3 regions of the Pseudomonas sp. DTU12.1 genome follow, and region 3 is predicted to be linked to each of the others. Evidence: predicted binding sites of a transcription regulator. Region 3 holds the regulator's gene; each other region holds the start of a gene.
The links. The regulator FliA, encoded in region 3, starts transcription of late flagellar genes. The targets are predictions, from matches to a motif close to CTAAAGTTTNNNNNNNNNNNGCCGNTAA.
Positions count from the first base shown of each region.

Region 1: a site for FliA is predicted at 1,729-1,756, ahead of GDV60_RS17375 (methyl-accepting chemotaxis protein). Genes of this name have one in related genera too.
Region 2: a site for FliA is predicted at 2,629-2,656, ahead of GDV60_RS26505 (methyl-accepting chemotaxis protein). Genes of this name have one in related genera too.

Region 1 is NZ_CP045254.1:3,971,717-3,977,900, reverse strand. It holds gene GDV60_RS17375 (methyl-accepting chemotaxis protein) at 1-1,688, opposite strand, end outside; gene GDV60_RS17370 (Na+/H+ antiporter family protein) at 1,927-3,246, shown strand; partial or broken gene GDV60_RS27130 (cache domain-containing protein) at 3,410-4,231, shown strand; gene GDV60_RS27125 (methyl-accepting chemotaxis protein) at 4,268-5,089, shown strand; gene yegQ (tRNA 5-hydroxyuridine modification protein YegQ) at 5,202-6,184, opposite strand, start outside.
Region 2 is NZ_CP045254.1:5,936,449-5,942,632, forward strand. It holds gene GDV60_RS26500 (ABC transporter six-transmembrane domain-containing protein) at 1-425, shown strand, start outside; gene GDV60_RS26505 (methyl-accepting chemotaxis protein) at 543-2,519, opposite strand; gene GDV60_RS26510 (LysR substrate-binding domain-containing protein) at 2,708-3,628, opposite strand; gene GDV60_RS26515 (NorM family multidrug efflux MATE transporter) at 3,781-5,175, shown strand; gene GDV60_RS26520 (bifunctional diguanylate cyclase/phosphodiesterase) at 5,241-6,184, opposite strand, start outside.
Region 3 is NZ_CP045254.1:1,914,611-1,920,794, reverse strand. It holds gene GDV60_RS08520 (protein phosphatase CheZ) at 1-636, opposite strand, end outside; gene GDV60_RS08515 (chemotaxis response regulator CheY) at 655-1,029, opposite strand; gene fliA (RNA polymerase sigma factor FliA) at 1,198-1,938, opposite strand; gene fleN (flagellar synthesis regulator FleN) at 1,935-2,768, opposite strand; gene flhF (flagellar biosynthesis protein FlhF) at 2,869-4,185, opposite strand; gene flhA (flagellar biosynthesis protein FlhA) at 4,197-6,184, opposite strand, start outside.

The DNA.
Region 1 (6,184 bases), 2.1 Mb from region 3:
GCCAGCAGGTTGGTCTGTTCGGCAATCGCGCGGATCACTTCCAGCACAGAGCCGATCTGCTCGCTATTGGCCGCCAGGCCTTCGACCTGGGCCATCGCCGTACTCATATCGGCGGCAAGGTGGCCGATGCTGGTGGTGGTGCGGTCGATCACGGTCAGGCCTTCACGGGTGGCCTGATCGGCATCGCGGGCGGCGTGTGCGGCCTGGGCAGCGCTGCGTGCGACGTCCTGGGCGGTGGCGCTCATTTCGTGGGAGGCGGTGGCCACCTGGTCGACCTGGCGGTATTGCTGGTCCATGCCGGCACTGGTCTGGCTGGCAATCGCCGCCGATTGGTCGGCGGTGCTGCGCGCGTCCTGCACCGAGCGTTTGACCTCGGCAATGATCGGTTGCAGCTTGTCGAGGAAACGGTTGAACCAACTGGCCAGTTCACCGAGTTCGTCGCGCTTGTCGTAGGCCAGGCGCCTGGTCAGGTCGCCTTCGCCGCTGGCGATATCCTCCAGCATACGGGCCACGCCGAGGATTGGCCGGGTGACGCTACGGGCCATCAGCCACACCAACAGCAAACCGACAATCGCGGCGAGCAAGCCCAGGCCCAGTTCCAGCAAGGTGCCTTTGGTGTTGTCGGCATCCAGTTCGGCCTTGAGGGCTTGGGCGGGGCCGATCAGGACTTGTTCCGGCACGTCCAGTAACACGCCCCAGGACTTGCCATCGGGAATTGGCTGGAACGGCGCCAGCACCTTGAGTTGCTGGCCGGTGCGCAGGCTGTAGGTTTGGGTACTGTTGGCCATGGCACTGATCAGTTGTGCGCCGCTGGTGGTGTCGACGCTGTCCAGGCGCTGGCTGAGCTTGCTTGCATCCGGGCTGTAGCCGGCGAGCAAACCTACCGGGCTGATGATGCTGACCTTGGTCTGGCCGTCATACAGCTTGCGGCTGGCATTCTGGCTGACCGCCTGCAGGCTGTTGAGGTTGATGTCCACCGACAGCGAGGCGATGACTTTGCCATTGACCGTGAGGGGGAACACGATGCTGGTGAGCAACACGTTTTGCCCGTCGATCACATAAAAGTACGGTTCGATCACGCACGGTTTGAGGGTAGTGCGCGGGCAGGTGAACCAGGTGTTGGCCTTTTCGCCGCTGGGGCCGACGCTGGTGTCGGACATGTCGCTTTCCGGCAGTGCCATCGAGGTCAGCTTGCCGGGTGTCGGCTGCGACCAGTACAGGGCGAAGCGGCCCTTCTCGTTACTGCCCAGCTCGTCCTGGCCGGTAAACAACTCATCCTTGCCATCCAGGGCATTGGCTTCGAACACCAGGGAAAGGCCCAGCAGGTCCGGATTGGCCTGCAGCGCGGCCTTGACTTGGCGCGTCAGGTCTTCACGCAAGTCAAAGGCATCAAGGAAGCGCTTCTCGGCCTGTTCCCGCAAAAACAGCACCTGGCGCGAAAAACCATGGCCGTACTGGTAAGCGTCCATAAACTGTTGGCGGATGCCCAGCGCCTGGACTTCCCCCTGGGCTTCGATGCGCGATTGGGCCGCGACATTGAGCATCTGCGTGCTGGAGGTCTGGACCCTATGTGAGCTCTGATCCATGCGATACAGCGAAAGACCCACTAGCAGGGTCACGATCCCCAACAGACAAAGGCCGGCGAGGAGGGTGATTTTCCATTGAATGGACAGCTGCCTGAGCGACATGGAGATCTTTTAACCTTCGTTACGACAGAGATGATCCGTTGTATCGGCCGCCCGGTTTTTTTCTTTATTCATACGATCAATTGAATTCTGTTTACGACGTCGCGCTTTGACATGGCGTGTCGGCTGCTGCAAAGTGCGCGCCCTCTAATAAAACTCCTTTTCTGCGTGTGCCGTGGTCGCCATTTGGCCAGGGTGCCGGCGCGTGTTGTTTTTATGTTTCTGTCCTGAGGTAACCATGATTAACGCAGTAATCGCCGCGGTCGGCACCATGCTCGTGCTGAGCCTGTCCCGCGTGCATGTGGTCATCGCGATCATCGTCGGCGCCCTGGTCGGCGGCTTGACCGGAGGTCTTGGCATCGACGCGACGCTCAGCGCATTCAACAGCGGCCTGGGCGGCGGCGCCACGGTGGCGCTGTCTTACGCATTGCTCGGTGCTTTCGCCGTGGCGATCGCCAAGTCCGGCCTGGCCCACGCCCTGGCGGACAAGGCGCTGCTGCTGGTGGATCGCCAGGAAGCGACGGGCGGCAGTCATGTCAAATGGCTGCTGATCTGCCTGCTGGGTGCGGTGGCGATTGCCTCGCAGAACATCCTGCCGATCCATATCGCCTTTATCCCGCTGCTGGTGCCGCCTCTTCTGTATGTGCTGACCAAGTTGCAGATTGACCGGCGCCTGATCGCCTGTGTCATGACCTTTGGCCTGATCACCCCGTACATGTTCCTGCCGGTGGGCTTCGGCAACATCTTCCTCAACCAGATCCTGCTGGCCAACGTCGCCAAGAGTGGGGTGGATATCAGCCAGGTCAATGTGACCCACGCCATGGGCATCCCGGCGCTGGGCATGGTGTTCGGCCTGTTGGTGGCGGTGTTTATCAGCTACCGCAAGAAGCGCGTCTACGACCTGGAGAAAATCGAGCGGGTCGAGCAAGTGGCGGTGCAATACAACCCGCTGACCCTGCTGGTAGCCGGGCTGGCCATTGCCTCGGCGTTTATCATCCAACTGTGGCTGGACTCAATGATCATTGGTGCCCTGGCGGGTTTCCTGATCTTCTCGGTGTCGGGCATCGTGCGCTGGCGCGACACCGATGACCTGTTCACCGAAGGCATGAAGATGATGGCGATGATCGGCTTCATCATGATCGCGTCCTCCGGGTTTGCCGAAGTGCTCAAGGCCACCGGCCAGGTGCAGACGCTGGTGCAGGCCTCTGCGGCGTTTATCGGCCATAGCCGTGGCGTGGGCGCGCTGTTGATGTTGCTGGTGGGGTTGCTGGTGACCATGGGGATCGGCTCGTCGTTTTCCACGGTACCGATCCTGGCGGCGATTTTCGTGCCGCTGTGTGTGCAACTGGGCTTCAGCCCCCTGGCCATTGTCTGCATCGTCGGCACCGCTGGCGCCCTGGGCGATGCCGGTTCGCCAGCGTCGGACTCCACCCTGGGACCGACCTCGGGTTTGAACATCGACGGCCAGCACCACCATATCTGGGACACCGTGGTCCCGACCTTCCTGCACTACAACCTGCCGCTGCTGGTGTTCGGCTGGTTTGCCGCGATGACCCTCTGACCTCTCCTGTAGGAGCGAGCTTGCTCGCGAAGGATTCAAGGGCACCGCGTCCATCCAGGATGCCGGTGTTATTGCCGACGATTTTCGCGAGCAAGCTCGCTCCTACAGTTTTTTCTCTCAGGGCCGTTAACCTGTTAACGCTGCCCTATAAGAGAGAAGATCCATGCGTCTGAGTCTGAAGGCCAAAGTCCTGTCCCTCGCCGTACTGCCGGTGTTGTTGTTTGCCGTGGTCATCAGCCTGACCACGGTATGGATCCTCAAGGAACAGGCGCGCAGCGAGGTGGCTGAAACCCGCGAGCGGCTGCTCAACAATGCCAAGGCCACCCTGCAGAGTTACGTGGAAGTGGCGATGACCACCATCAAGCCGCTGTACGACGCCGCCGCTCCTGGCGATACGCAGGCGCGGGCGCAGGTGGTCAAGCTGTTGTCCAACACCACCTACGGCAAGGACGGATATTTCTTTGGCTACGACTCCGAGACCATCCGCCTGTTCAAGGGCAATAGCCCCGATGGCGTGGGCAAAAGCTTCAAGGACAACCGTGACCCCAACGGCGTCTACGTCAACCGCGACCTGGTGAAGGTCGGCAAGGACGGCACCCACTACCTGCAATACAGCTCGACCCAGCCGGGGCAAACCGAACTGGTGCCCAAGCTTGGCTACACCGAATACTTGCCCAAGTGGGACATGGTGATCGGTACGTCGGTCAACCTCGACGGTATCGATGCGCTGGTCAGTGAGGTGGAAGCCAAGGTCAACGAACGTATGGAAGGGGTGTTGTTGAGCATCGTCGGTATCGCTGTGGTCCTGCTGTTGCTGATTGCGGCAGTGGGCATGGTGCTGGCCAATACCATCCTGCGCCCCTTGCACCTGATGAAGGCCAACCTCGACGACATCGCTGCCGGCGAGGGTGATTTGACCCGCCGCCTGGCAATCACCAGCCAGGACGAGTTGGGTGAACTGGCGGGTTCGTTCAACCGGTTTGTCGACAAGATCCATGGCTTGGTGCGCCAGATCACCGACATGACTTCGCAACTGACCGGCCTGGTCAGCCAGGTATCCGAGCAGGCCCACCGTTCGGAACAGGCCATGGAGCGCCAGCGCCAGGAGACTGACCAGGTGGCCACGGCGATCAACGAAATGTCGTCTGCCGCCCATGAAGTGGCCCGCAGTGCCCAGGGCGCCGCGGTGGCGGCGCAGCAGACCGACGCCGAAGGCCAGGCCGCCAAACGCGTGGTGGATGGCAGCATCGCGCAGATTCATGCACTGGTGAATGACATCCGCAGCAGCGGCGTGTCCCTGGACAGCCTGCAACAGGACGTATCGTCGATTGTCAGCGTGCTCGGGGTGATCCGCTCGATTGCCGAGCAGACCAACCTGCTGGCCCTCAACGCCGCCATCGAAGCGGCCCGCGCCGGTGAAGCCGGGCGTGGCTTTGCGGTGGTGGCCGATGAAGTGCGCGCACTGGCCAGCCGCACCCAACAAAGCACCCAGGAAATCCAGGGCATGATCGACCGCCTGCAAAAGGGCACCGAGGCGGCTGTGGAATCCATGCGCCGCTCCAGCGATGCCGGCGACGGCACCTCGGCCCAGGCCAATGAGGCCGGGGCGTCCCTCGATACCATGGCGCAGTTGATCGGCACCATCAACACGATGAACGCGCAGATCGCCAGCGCCGCGGAAGAGCAAACCGCCGTGGCGGAAGAGATCAACCGCAGCGTGCATCAGATTGCGGTGGCAGTGGACAGTGTGGCGGACGAGACCCAGCAGGGCGCGCAGACTTCACGCAGCCTGGCGGATCTGGGGCAGCGATTGGGGCAGTTGGTGGGGCAGTTCAGGATCTGACCTGGCAATTGCGGTGCTTGTTCTGGCCTCATCGCGAGGCCCGCTCCCACATTTGACCCTGTTCACAGACCAAGTGTGGGGGCGGGCCTCGCGATGAGACCCTCACAGATACCTATACATCCCGCATCAACAACCCAAACCCGATATCCATCTCCAACGGCACCGGCACATACACCGTGTGCCCATCCCCCGGCGCCACCTCGATCGCCTCGCCCTTGGCGTTATGCATCCTCCCCAAGTCAAAATGGAAATTCCCCGCCGGGGTCATCAACTCCAGGTGGTTGCCCAGCGCAAAGCGGTTCTTCACCTTGACCTCGGCCAGTTCCCCGCGCCGCTCGCCGGTCAACTCGCCGACAAACTGCTGGCGCTCGGAAACCGAGCTACCGTTCTGGTAGTTCTGGTACTCGTCATGCACATGGCGGCGCAGGAAGCCTTCGGTGTAGCCGCGCTGGGCCAGGGATTCGAGATTGGTCATCAAGCCACGGTCGAACGCGCGCCCGGCCACGGCGTCATCAATGGCCTGGCGGTACACCTGGGTGGTGCGTGCCACATAGAAGTGGGATTTGGTGCGGCCCTCGATCTTCAGCGAGTGCACGCCCATCTGCGTCAGGCGCTCGACGTGCTGTACCGCCCGCAGGTCCTTGGCGTTCATGATGTAGGTGCCGTGCTCGTCCTCGAAGGCCGGCATCTGCTCATCGGGGCGGTTGGCCTCCTGGAGCAGGAACACCTGGTCGGTGGGCGCGCCAAGGCCCAGGGTCGGTTCGGGCTGATACTGCTGGACGATATCGCCCACGCTGTTTTCGACGGCGGGGCTGGCCTGGTACTTCCAGCGGCAGGCGTTGGTGCAGGTGCCCTGGTTGGCATCGCGCTTGTTCATATACCCCGACAACAGGCAGCGCCCGGAATAGGCCATGCACAGTGCTCCATGCACAAACACTTCCAACTCCATGGCCGGCACTTGTTGGCGGATTTCGGCGATTTCTTCCAGGGACAGTTCCCGCGACAGGATGATCCGGCAGATGCCTTGCTGTTGCCAGAACTCGACGCTGGCCCAGTTCACCGTGTTGGCCTGTACTGACAGGTGGATCGGCATCT
Region 2 (6,184 bases), 1.9 Mb from region 3:
CCTGCTTTGCCGCGCTGGTGCTGTGCATCACCCTGCTGCCGCGCTTTGCCCGCCGTAACGAGCAATTGCACAAACGCTTGAATAACCGCCTGGAGAAAGAAATTGGCCTGGTGGAAAAGGTCAGCGCCCAGACCCTGCGACGCCATTACCAACTGCTGTCACGCCTGCGTATCTGGCTGTCGGACCGCGAGGCCGCGGCCTATCTGATGCTCGGCGCACTGGCCGCGCTGCTGTTCATCGTGGCGATCAGCCAGTTGGCCTTGTCGCCGGCGGTCAAGGCGGGGCATATCTACGCGGTGATGACGTACCTGTGGACTTTCGTCAGCAGCCTCGACGAAGCGCCAGGGATGGTCGATCAACTGGCGCGGCTCAAGGACATCGGCAAACGGGTGGACCCGGGGCTCGGCGATCGAACCGAGGCTTGAGAGCCGAGTCAGCCGTCATCGCGGGCAAGCCCGGCTCCCACACTGAACCGGTTTCTTCAATTGAACACGGTCAACTGTGGGAGCCGGGCTTGCCCGCGATGAGGCCCTGACAGTCAATCAACGAAACCGATCAACCTCATGCCGCAGCCCCGCCGCCAGCGTCTCCAACTCCCTGGCGGTAATCGCCAGGTTCGAGACCACTTCACGTTGTTCACTGTTGGCCAGCGCGATGCTCTGCAGGTTGCTGCTGAGCAAGGTCGCCGTGCTGCTTTGCTCCTGGGTGGCGGTGGTGATCGCGGCGAATTGCTGCCCCGCCGAGCGGCTTTGCTCGTCGATACGCGCCAGGGCCGAGGCAACGTCGGCATTGCGCGACAAGCCTTCCTGCATCAGCACATTGCCCTGCTCCATGGTGCTGATGGCATTGCCGGTTTCCTGCTGGATGCTCTGGATCATCCCGGAGATCTCGTCGGTGGCCTGGCGGGTGCGTGAGGCCAGGTTGCGCACCTCATCGGCAACCACGGCAAACCCACGCCCCTGCTCCCCGGCCCGTGCCGCCTCGATGGCCGCGTTGAGGGCCAACAGGTTGGTCTGGTCGGCAATCGAGGTGATCACGCCGACGATGCCACCGATTTCCTGGGAGCGCTGGCCCAGGGTGTTGATTACCGTGGCCGTGCTATTGAGTGCCGTGGCGATATGCTCCAGGGACGCCGACGCCTCTTGCATCGAGTTGCGGCCAATGCGGGTCTGCTGGGCATTTTCCTGGGCCAGGCGTTCGGTATTGCCCATGTTGTCGGCAATGTTCAACGAGGTGGCACTGAACTCTTCCACCGCACCGGCCATGCTGGTGATCTCGCCGGACTGCTGCTCCATGCCTTCATAGGCCCCACCTGACAAGCCCGACAGCGCCTGGGCGCGGCTGTTGACCTCCTTGGCCGCCTCACGGATATGCGAGACCATGGTCGACAGCGCTTCGCCCATCTGGTTGAAACTGCGCGCCAATTGACCGATTTCGTCATGGCTGGACACATTCAGCCGCGCACTCAAATCACCGGCGCCCAGGGCTTCGGCCTGGCGCACCAGGTCGCTCAATGGAGCCAGCTTACTGCGCAACAGCCACACCGTGGCGCCTACTGCCAGCAACATCGCCAGCACACTGCCGATCACCAAGCGGATGCCGACTTCCCAAGTCACTGCGCGAATTTCAGCCTTGGGCATGCTCGCTACCACCGCCCAGGGGCCGCCTTCGAACGGCACCGAGACGCTGTAGAAATCTTCGTGCTTGTCGCTCCAGAAACGGCCTGCGCCCGGTTTCTTCGCCAGGTCGAGCATCACCGCAATGGCCTCGTCCGGCGCCTGCACCCCAGCCGGCGCCACCAGCCAATGCTTCTGTTCATCCAGCAGCGCGAGCGAGCCGGTCTGGCCGATGCGAAAACGTTTGAGGTTTTCAAACTGGGCGTTCTGGGCGTCGGTGTAATCAAAACCGATGAACAGCACGGCGATGACCTTGCCACTGCTGTCACGCACCGGGCTGTATTGAGTCATGTAGGAACGGTCAAACAGCACCGCACGGCCGATGTAGGTCTGGCCGCCGGCCACGCGCTGGTAGGCCGCGCCCTGACGGTCGAGCACGGTGCCGATGGCGCGGTTGCCATCCTGTTTGGTCAGGGAGGTACTGATGCGGATGAAGTCTTCGCCGCTGCGCACAAACACCGTGGCCACGCCGCCGGACATCTGCTTGAACTCATCGACCTCGTCGAAGTTGTTGTTGAGCACCGCATCGCCCAGGTAAAGACTCGGGGTCGCTACCCCGGCCACATTCACCGTCTGCTCGGCATGCACACTCAGCCCCGCGCCAAAGCGCTTTTCAAACAGCCCGCTCAAACGCTGGGTGCTCTCGCGCAAGGTGCTGTGGAAGGTATTGAGTTGGTCGGCGAGCAAACGCGCTTCGCTGGCCAGGTGTTCTTCACGGGTCTGCAGGTTGGCCGAATCAAGGGAGCGCAGGGCAAACACGGTGCTGCCGCTGATCACGACAGCCAATATGACCGCCAAGGCGATGCCCAGCTGCGAAGCTATGCGGGCGCGGGGTTGAGACATGACTGCTCCTGGCCGAGGCCCGGATCTTCCTGATCTCATAGCGCTAATCGGCGAATTTCTTGAATTGGGGGCACGCTGAGCCGCAACTAATGGCAGCTGCGACACACCTACTTCGGCGGCCGGGGTCAATACTTGAGCAAATCACAGGGGTATCACTCCAACGCCTTGTTGGCGGGCGCTGCATCGATTCAGTCGAGCTGTTCCACTGCCGGCAGTGCCATGGCCCGCACTTCACTTTGCAGAAAGTCCGACAACCTGCGCAGGCGCTCACCGCCGGGGCGGGTCTTGGGCCAGACCAGGTAGTAGCTCTCGCCGCTGGCCACCGCAGTAGGCCAAGGCAGGCTCAAACGGCCCTGGGCCACATCCTCGGCGACCATCAGCAAGTCGCCCATGGACACGCCGTAGCCCCGGGCGGCAGCAATCATGCCCAGCTCCAGGGTATCGAACACCTGCCCGCCCTTGATGGCGACGCGAGAGGCCAGCCCCGTGCGTTGCAACCAGCGGCGCCAATCACGCCGGTCCGGCGTGGGGTGCAGCAGCTCGGCGCCGGCCAGGCGTTCCACATCCCAGGGGCCATCGTTGAGCAAGTTCGGAGCGCCCACCGGGATCAGCAATTCAGGAAACAGGTAACTGGCTTCCCAGTCCGCAGGAAAATGCCCATCGCTCAGCAGGACCGCGCAGTCGAACGGCTCCTGGTTGAAGTCCACCTCATCGATGCTCATCCACGCGCTGGTCAACTGCACCTCATTGCCCGGCTGAAGATGCCGGAACCGACTCAACCGCGCCAGCAACCAACGCATGGTCAGGGTCGACGGGGCCTTCATGCGCAAGATGTCGTCCTCGGCATTCAAGGTATGGCAAGCGCGTTCCAGGGCGGCAAAACCCTCGCGCACGCCGGGCAACAGCAGGCGCGCCGACTCGGTGAGCTGCAAGGTGCGCCCGCTGCGCTGGAACAGACGGCAGGCGAAGTGCTCCTCCAGGGTGCGGATATGCCGGCTGACCGCGCTTTGGGTGATCGACAGCTCCTCGGCGGCCCGGGTGAACGAGTTGTGCCGGGACGCCGCTTCAAACGCGCGCAGGGCATACAGCGGAGGAAGGCGACGAGACATGAAGAAAACTCCGACGGCTTGATCCGCAAACCCTACCAGAATCGTCCAGGCATGAGTTTTAATCATGCGACTGATCGCATTTATCCCTTTGTGCAAAGCGCTGAGAGCGCCGAGAATCAACCCTTCCACCCCTTCCTGAATTATTGAGCGTGATGATCATGCAGCATCCGGCGCGTACCGAACTCTGGGCCATTCTGCGGCTGTCAGGGCCGTTGATTGCCTCACAGTTGGCGCACATGCTGATGGTGCTCACCGACACCTTGATGATGGCCCGCCTGAGCCCCGAAGCCCTGGCCGGCGGCGGGCTGGGGGCGGCGAGCTACTCGTTTGTGTCGATCTTTTGCATCGGCGTGATAGCCGCCGTGGGCACCCTGGTCGCTATCCGCCAGGGCGCCGGTGATATCGAAGGCGCCACCCGCCTGACCCAGGCGGGACTCTGGCTGGCCTGGCTGATGGCCCTGGTGGCGGGCCTGCTGCTGTGGAACCTCAAGCCCGTACTGCTGATGTTCGGCCAGACCGAAACCAACGTGCAGTCGGCCGGCCAGTTCCTGATGATCCTGCCGTTCGCCCTGCCCGGCTACCTGACGTTCATGGCCCTGCGCGGCTTCACCAGCGCCATCGGCAAAGCCACGCCGGTGATGGTGATCAGCCTGTGCGGCACGGTGATCAACTACCTGCTCAACCATGCGTTGATCGAAGGCATGTTCGGCCTGCCCAAGCTGGGCCTGATGGGCATTGGCCTGGTCACCGCGATTGTCGCCAACTGCATGGCCCTGGCGCTGCTGTGGTACATCAAATACAACCGCGCCTACGCGGCCTACCCATTGGGCAAGGGCCTGTTGCGGCCCAACCTGCACTACCTGCGCGAGCTGTGGCGCCTGGGCCTGCCGATTGGCGGCACCTATGCAGTGGAAGTCGGCTTGTTCGCCTTCGCGGCGCTGTGCATGGGCACCATGGGCAGTACGCAGTTGGCAGCGCATCAGATTGCCCTGCAAATCGTCTCGGTGGCGTTCATGGTGCCGGCGGGCATGTCTTATGCGGTCACCATGCGCATCGGTTTGCATTACGGCGGCGGGCACCTGCTGGGCGCGAGGCTGGCCGGGCGGGTCGGGATCGCCTTCGGCGCAACGGTGATGCTGGGGTTTGCCATGGTGTTCTGGTTGTTTTCAGACCCGCTGATCGGCCTGTTCCTCGACCATGACGACCCGGCCTTCGCCCAGGTGATCAGCCTGGCGGTCAGCCTGTTGGCGGTGGCGGCGTGGTTCGAGTTGTTCGACGGCGTGCAAACCATTGCCATGGGTTGTATTCGCGGGCTCAAGGATGCCAAGACCACTTTCCTCGTCGGCCTGGGCTGCTACTGGTTGATTGGCGCGCCAGCGGCCTGGTTGATGGCGTTTACCCTGGATTGGGGCCCGACCGGGGTGTGGTGGGGACTGGCGCTGGGCCTGGCCTGTGCGGCGATTACCCTGACGTGGGCGTTTGAAAGAAAGATGAAGCGAATGATTGCCCAGGAACCGCAAATCGACATGGCCCCACAGCCGAACTGAAGCATGTATCGGTCAATGTGGGAGCTGGCTTGCCTGCTCCCACATTTTTGATTGGGTTTACAAAGTCAGATCACTTCACCCAACAACGCCTGTTGGCTGCTGCCAAATGTCAGGTACTCCACCAACTCCGGCAACGGCAATGGCTTGCTGATCAGGTAGCCCTGGGCCTGGTCGCAGCCAAACAGACGCAACAACGCCAGTTGCTCCGGCGTCTCCACACCTTCGGCCACCACTTCCAGGTTGAGGTTATGGGCCAGGTTGATCATGGCGTGCACCAGCTTGCGGTTTTCCTCGCGCTCTTCCATGCCACCGACAAAGCTCTTGTCGATCTTGAGCAGGGCAATCGGCAGGCTGTTGAGGTGTACGAAGGATGAAAACCCGGTACCAAAGTCATCCAGGGAAAAGCGTACGCCCAGGCGGCCCAAGGCATCCATGGTCTGCTTGACCAGGTCGCTGCGGCGCATCACGGCGGTTTCCGTCAGTTCGAATTCCAGCCACTGCGCCTCCACCCCACGCTCGGCAATCAGCCGGCTCAAGGTCGACAGCAACTGGCTGTCCTGGAATTGGCGGAACGACAGGTTGACCGCCATGTGCAGCGGCGGCAGGCCGCGCTCGCGCAGGTCCTGCATGTCGCGCAAGGCACGGGAAATCACCCAGTAGCCCAACGGCACGATCAGGCCGCTCTGCTCGGCCAACGGCACGAACTCGCTTGGCGGCAACAGGCCGCGCTCGCCATGGCGCCAGCGCACCAGGGCTTCGAGGCCGACGATATGCCCATCGTCCAGGTCCAGGCGCGGCTGGTAATGCAGCTCCAGCTCATCACGGCGCAGCGCCCGGCGCAGTTCGCTTTCCAGGTCGGCAAGGCTGCGGGCGTTACGGTTGATCCGTTCATTGAAGATATGAAAGGTGCAGCCCTGGGTGCTCTTGGCCTGTTGCATGGCGATATGCGCGTGCCACATCAACGGGTCGGCGCCGGCCTTGGCGCGGGCATGGGCCACACCGAGGCTGC
Region 3 (6,184 bases):
GCCGGCAAAACGGTCGACCTGGCCAGCCATCAGCACCAGCTTGAGCAAGTTGCTTTCCACTTCAGTGACCAGCAGGGTCACGCGCTTGATCACCTGACCGGTGAGGTCCTGGTAATCCTGGGCCAGCAGAATGTCATTGAGGTTGCTGGAAACCGTACGGTTTTCCTGCTCGCTGCGTGACAGAAAACCTTCGACCCGACGCGCCAGGTCACGAAATTCTTCTGCGCCTACTTCGCGACGCATGAAGCGCCCCCAGTCAGCGCTCAACGCCTTGGCCTCATTGGCCATGCCGTTCACCAGAGGCGTGGCGTTTTCCACCAGGTCCATGGTGCGATTGGCTGCCGCCTCAGTCAGCCTGACCACATAGGACAGGCGTTCGGTGGCATCGGTGATCTGCGAGATTTCCTCGGCCTGGGGCATGTGCGGGTCGATCTGGAAATTGACGATCGCACTGTGCAACTCACGGGTGAGCTTGCCCACTTCCTGGTACAGGCCGCGGTCGCGGGTCTGGTTGAGCTCATGGATCAACTGCACCGCGTCGCCGAACTGGCCTTTTTCAAGGCTGTCGACCAACTGGTGAGCGTGTTTTTTCAAGGTCGACTCAAAGTCCCCCTGCGATGTTTCTTTATGCTCCATAGCTCCCCCGTGGCGACATCAACCGTGGATGCGTTCAAAGATCTTTTCGATCTTCTCTTTCAACGCCAATGCAGTGAATGGCTTGACCACGTAGCCGTTGACCCCAGCCTGGGCGGCTTCAATGATCTGTTCACGCTTGGCTTCGGCGGTCACCATCAACACCGGAAGATTGCGCAGTTTTTCATCGGCGCGCACATGGCGCAGCAGATCGATACCGGTCATGCCAGGCATGTTCCAGTCGGTTACCAGAAAGTCGATGCTCCCGCTGTTGAGGATCGGAATCGCCGTAATACCGTCATCCGCCTCGACCGTGTTAGTGAACCCAAGGTCACGCAACAGGTTTTTTATGATCCGCCGCATCGTTGAGAAGTCATCAACGATGAGGATTTTCATGTTCTTGTCCAATTCGACCTCCAAGCAGTCTTAAACGCGTCCAGCACCTGGGCGCGCCATATCATTCAACAGGCATTACACAAAAAGGACTGCCGGGGCGCACCACGAGCCGCTCCCGCCCGGCTTGCGCCCTGGCGGTTATCGCTCACAGTGTCCCCACACTGCCTGTCAGCGCGCTCGCCACTCTCCCAAACGCCCCCGCAAGCGGGCCGCGCATTGGCTATGTAGCTGGCTGACCCGCGATTCGCTGACCCCCAGGACCTCACCGATTTCCTTGAGGTTCAGCTCTTCGTCGTAGTACAGCGCCAACACCAGCCGCTCACGCTCCGGCAGGTTGGCAATCGCCTCTGCCAGGGCGCCCTGGAAGCGTTCATCTTCCAGGTCGCGTGAAGGCTCCTGGTGAGCGCTCGCGCCGTCCTCGTGCAGCCCTTCATGTTCGCCGTCCTGTAGCAGGTCGTCGAAACTGAACAGGCGGCTGCCCAAGGTATCGTTCAAAATCCCGTAGTAATCGTCGAGACTCAATTGGAGTTCGGCCGCAACTTCGTGATCTTTAGCGTCGCGACCGGTTTTTGCTTCAATTGAGCGAATTGCGTCACTCACCATCCGGGTATTGCGGTGGACCGAACGCGGCGCCCAATCACCTTTACGCACTTCATCGAGCATCGCGCCACGGATGCGGATACCCGCATACGTCTCGAAACTCGCACCCTTGCTCGCGTCGTACTTGGTCGACACTTCGAGCAGGCCGATCATCCCCGCCTGGATCAGGTCTTCGACCTGGACACTGGCGGGCAGGCGTGCCAGCAGGTGGTAGGCAATGCGCTTGACCAGAGGCGCATAGCGCTCGATCAATTCGCCCTGGCTGTCACGCGCTGATTTTTTGTAAAGGTTGTAGCCGCTGGCTGTCATAGCACCGGTCCTGCACTCGTCTGATGCACCAATCGCTCGACGAAAAACTCCAGATGCCCCCGGGGATTGGCGGGCAGTGGCCAGGTATCGACCTTCTGAGCAATTGCCTTGAACGCCAACGCGCATTTCGAACGAGGGAACGCTTCATAGACTGCACGCTGCTTTTGCACAGCCTTGCGCACACACTCGTCATAGGGAACTGCGCCGACGTATTGTAAGGCGACATCGAGGAAGCGATCTGTGACCTTGGTCAACTTGGCGAACAGGTTGCGCCCCTCTTGCGGGCTCTGGGCCATGTTGGCCAGCACGCGGAAGCGGTTCATGCCGTAGTCGCGGTTGAGCAGCTTGATCAGGGCGTAGGCGTCGGTGATCGAGGTGGGTTCGTCGCAGACCACCAGCAACACTTCCTGCGCGGCGCGTACGAAGCTGACCACCGACTCGCCGATCCCGGCGGCGGTGTCGATCACCAGCACGTCGAGGTTGTCGCCGATATCACTGAAGGCCTGGATCAGGCCGGCATGCTGCGCCGGGCTCAGATGCACCATGCTCTGGGTGCCGGAGGCGGCCGGGACGATACGAATCCCCCCTGGCCCCTGCAACAGCACGTCGCGCAGCTCACAGCGGCCCTCGATGACATCGGCCAGGGTGTGTTTGGGCGTCAGTCCCAGCAGAACGTCAACGTTCGCCAGGCCCAGGTCGGCATCCAGCAGCATGACGCGGCGGCCAAGCTCTGCCAGGGCCAGGGACAAATTCACTGACACGTTAGTTTTCCCGACGCCACCTTTGCCGCCGGTCACCGCGATCACCTGTACGGGATGCATGCTGCCCATGTTCTTTCTTTACCTTGTCTTGCTTAGCCGCAGGCTACATAGGGTGGCCGCGGTAGCAGACCATCGATGTAGGTACATTGCACTGTGTTTCATGTTGCCTTCAGCCGACCCGCTTGGCTGGGTTGTGATAGAGGTCGGCGAACATATCCGCCATCGCCTCTTCACTGGGTTCGTCCTGCATTTGCACACTGACTGCACGGCTGACCAACTGATGACGGCGCGGCAGATGCAAGTCATCCGGGATCCGCGGCCCGTCGGTCAGGTAGGCGACCGGTAGTTCATGGCTGATGGCAAGGCTCAACACTTCGCCCAGGCTTGCCGTTTCATCCAGCTTAGTCAGGATGCAACCGGCCAGCCCGCAACGCTTGTAGCTGTGGTACGCAGCAGTCAGAACCTGTTTTTGGCTGGTTGTTGCAAGTACCAGGTAATTTTTCGACTTGATCCCACGCCCGGCCAGGCTTTCCAGTTGCATGCGCAACGCCGGATCGCTGGCTTGCAGGCCGGCGGTATCGATCAGCACCACGCGCTTGCGCAGCAGCGGGTCGAGGGCGTTGGCCAGGGATTGGCCCGGGTCGACATGGGTCACCGGCACATTGAGGATGCGGCCCAGCGTCTTGAGCTGTTCCTGGGCACCGATGCGGTAGCTGTCCATGCTCACCAGGGCAATATTGTGGGCGCCGTACTTAAGTACATAACGGGCGGCCAGCTTGGCCAGGGTGGTGGTCTTGCCCATGCCGGCAGGGCCGACCATGGCAATCACGCCACCTTCTTCAAGGGGTTCGATTTCCGGGGTCTGGATCATCCGCGCCAAGTGGGCCAGCAGCATGCGCCAGGCCTGGCGAGGTTCTTCGATACCGGTGGTCAGCTCCAGCAGGTCACGCGACAACGGGCCGGACAAGCCGATGCGTTGCAGGCGACGCCAGAGGTTGGCCTGTTGCGGCTTGCTGCCTTGCAACTGGTTCCAGGCCAGCGAGCCCAACTGCACTTCCAGCAGTTCGCGCAGGCCGTTGAGTTCAAAGCGCATCGAGTCGAACACGCGCTGGTCGACCGCCGCAGCCGGCGCCGGCGCAGCAGGGCGCGGCGGCTCGACGAAGGTCGGCTCCACCAGGGGCTCGGCCGCGGTCAGCGGCAGGCCGGCAAACAGTTGGCGGTTGGTGGTCGCATCGCTGTCGCCACGCATGCTCAGCTCGGCCTGGGCCGAGACAATGCGCGAGGCGGTCTTGCGCAACTCGTCTTCGAGTTCCATGTTTGGCACGCGCGGCGCCAAGGCCTGGGGTTTGTAATCCAGGGCAGCCGTCAGCTCGACACCGCCGGCAATGCGACGGTTACCGATAATCGCTGCGTCGGCGCCCAGTTCATCACGAACCAGCTTCATGGCCTGACGCATATCGGCGGCGAAAAAACGCTTTACTTGCATAACCCACTACCTCAGCCGTTGGGCCCTACTGTCGCGACGATAGTCACTTGCTTGTTGTCAGGAATTTCCTGATAAGCCAATACGTGCAAATTCGGTACTGCCAGGCGTCCAAACCGCGACAACATCGCCCGGACGGGGCCGGCTACCAGCAGAATCACCGGTTGGCCCTGCATTTCCTGACGTTGTGCGGCGTCGATCAACGAACGCTGGAGCTTTTCAGCCATGCTTGGCTCCAGCAAGACGCCCTCTTCCTGGCCTTGTCCGGCCTTCTGGATACTATTGAGCAATATTTGTTCCAACCTTGGTTCCAAGGTGATTACAGGCAGCTCAGAGTCAAGCCCTACAATGCTTTGGACGATGGCACGCGACAAACCGACGCGCACCGCCGCCACCAGCGCGGCAGTATCTTGACTCTTGGCAGCATTGTTGGCGACAGCCTCGGCAATGCTGCGAATATCGCGCACCGGCACCTGTTCGGCCAACAGCGCCTGCAAAACCTTGAGCAGTTGCGACAGCGACAACACCCCCGGCACCAGCTCTTCGGCCAGTTTAGGCGAGGCCTTGGCCAGCAATTGCATGAGTTGCTGGACTTCTTCGTGGCCAATCAGCTCGTGGGAGTGCTTGTACAGAATCTGGTTGAGGTGCGTGGCGACCACCGTGCTGGCGTCGACCACGGTGTAACCCAGCGATTGTGCCTGGCTCCGCTGGCTGACTTCGATCCACACCGCGTCCAGGCCAAAAGCCGGATCTTTGGCGGTTATGCCGCTCAGGGTGCCAAATACCTGCCCGGGGTTGATCGCCAACTCGCGGTCGGGATAGATCTCGGCTTCGGCCAGGGTCACGCCCATCAGCGTCAGGCGATAGGCGCTGGGGGCCAGGTCGAGGTTGTCACGGATATGCACGGTGGGCATCAAAAAGCCCAGGTCCTGCGACAACTTCTTGCGCACACCCTTGATCCGCGCCAACAACTGGCCGCCCTGGTTGCGGTCCACCAGGGGGATCAGGCGGTAGCCGACTTCCAGGCCGATCATGTCGATGGGCGTCACGTCATCCCAGCCCAACTCCTTGGTTTCCTGGGCACGGGCCGGCGACGGTAGCAGGTCCTGCTGGCGTTCCACCTCTTTCAAGGCCTGGACCTTGACCGTGTTCTGCTTCTTCCAGAACAGGTACGCGCCGCCAGCGGCCAGGGCGGCCATGCTCAGGAACGAGAAATGCGGCATGCCCGGCACGATGCCCATGATCGCCATGATGCCGGCCGCCACGGCCAGGGCCTTGGGCGAGGCGAACATCTGGCGGTTGATCTGCTTGCCCATGTCTTCGGAGCCGGACGCACGGGTCACCATGATCGCCGCAGCTGTTGATAACAACAGTGATGGCAATTGCGCCACTAATCCGTCACCGATGGTCAGCAGGGCGTACACCTTGCCCGCATCGCCGAAAGTCATGCCGTGCTGGAAGATCCCCACCGCCATGCCGCCGATCAGGTTGATAAACAGAATCAGCAAGCCGGCGATGGCGTCGCCGCGCACGAACTTGCTCGCACCGTCCATGGAGCCATAGAACTCGGCTTCCTGGGCCACCTCGGAACGGCGGGCCTTGGCCTGGTTCTGGTCGATCAGGCCGGCGTTGAGGTCGGCGTCGATTGCCATTTGCTTGCCGGGCATCGCGTCGAGGGTAAACCGCGCGCTCACCTCGGAGATGCGCCCGGCCCCCTTGGTCACTACCACGAAGTTGATGATCATCAGGATCGCAAACACCACGATACCGACCACGTAGTTACCGCCGATCACCACCTCACCGAAGGCCTGGATCACCTTGCCCGCCGCAGCGTGACCGTCCTGGCCGTGCAGCATCACCACCCGCGTGGAGGCCACGTTAAGGGCCAGGCGCAGCAGCGTGGCAACCAGCAAAATGGTAGGGAAGACCGCGAAATCCAACGGCCGCAGCGCGTAGACGCAGACCAGCAGCACGACGATCGACAGGGCAATGTTGAAGGTGA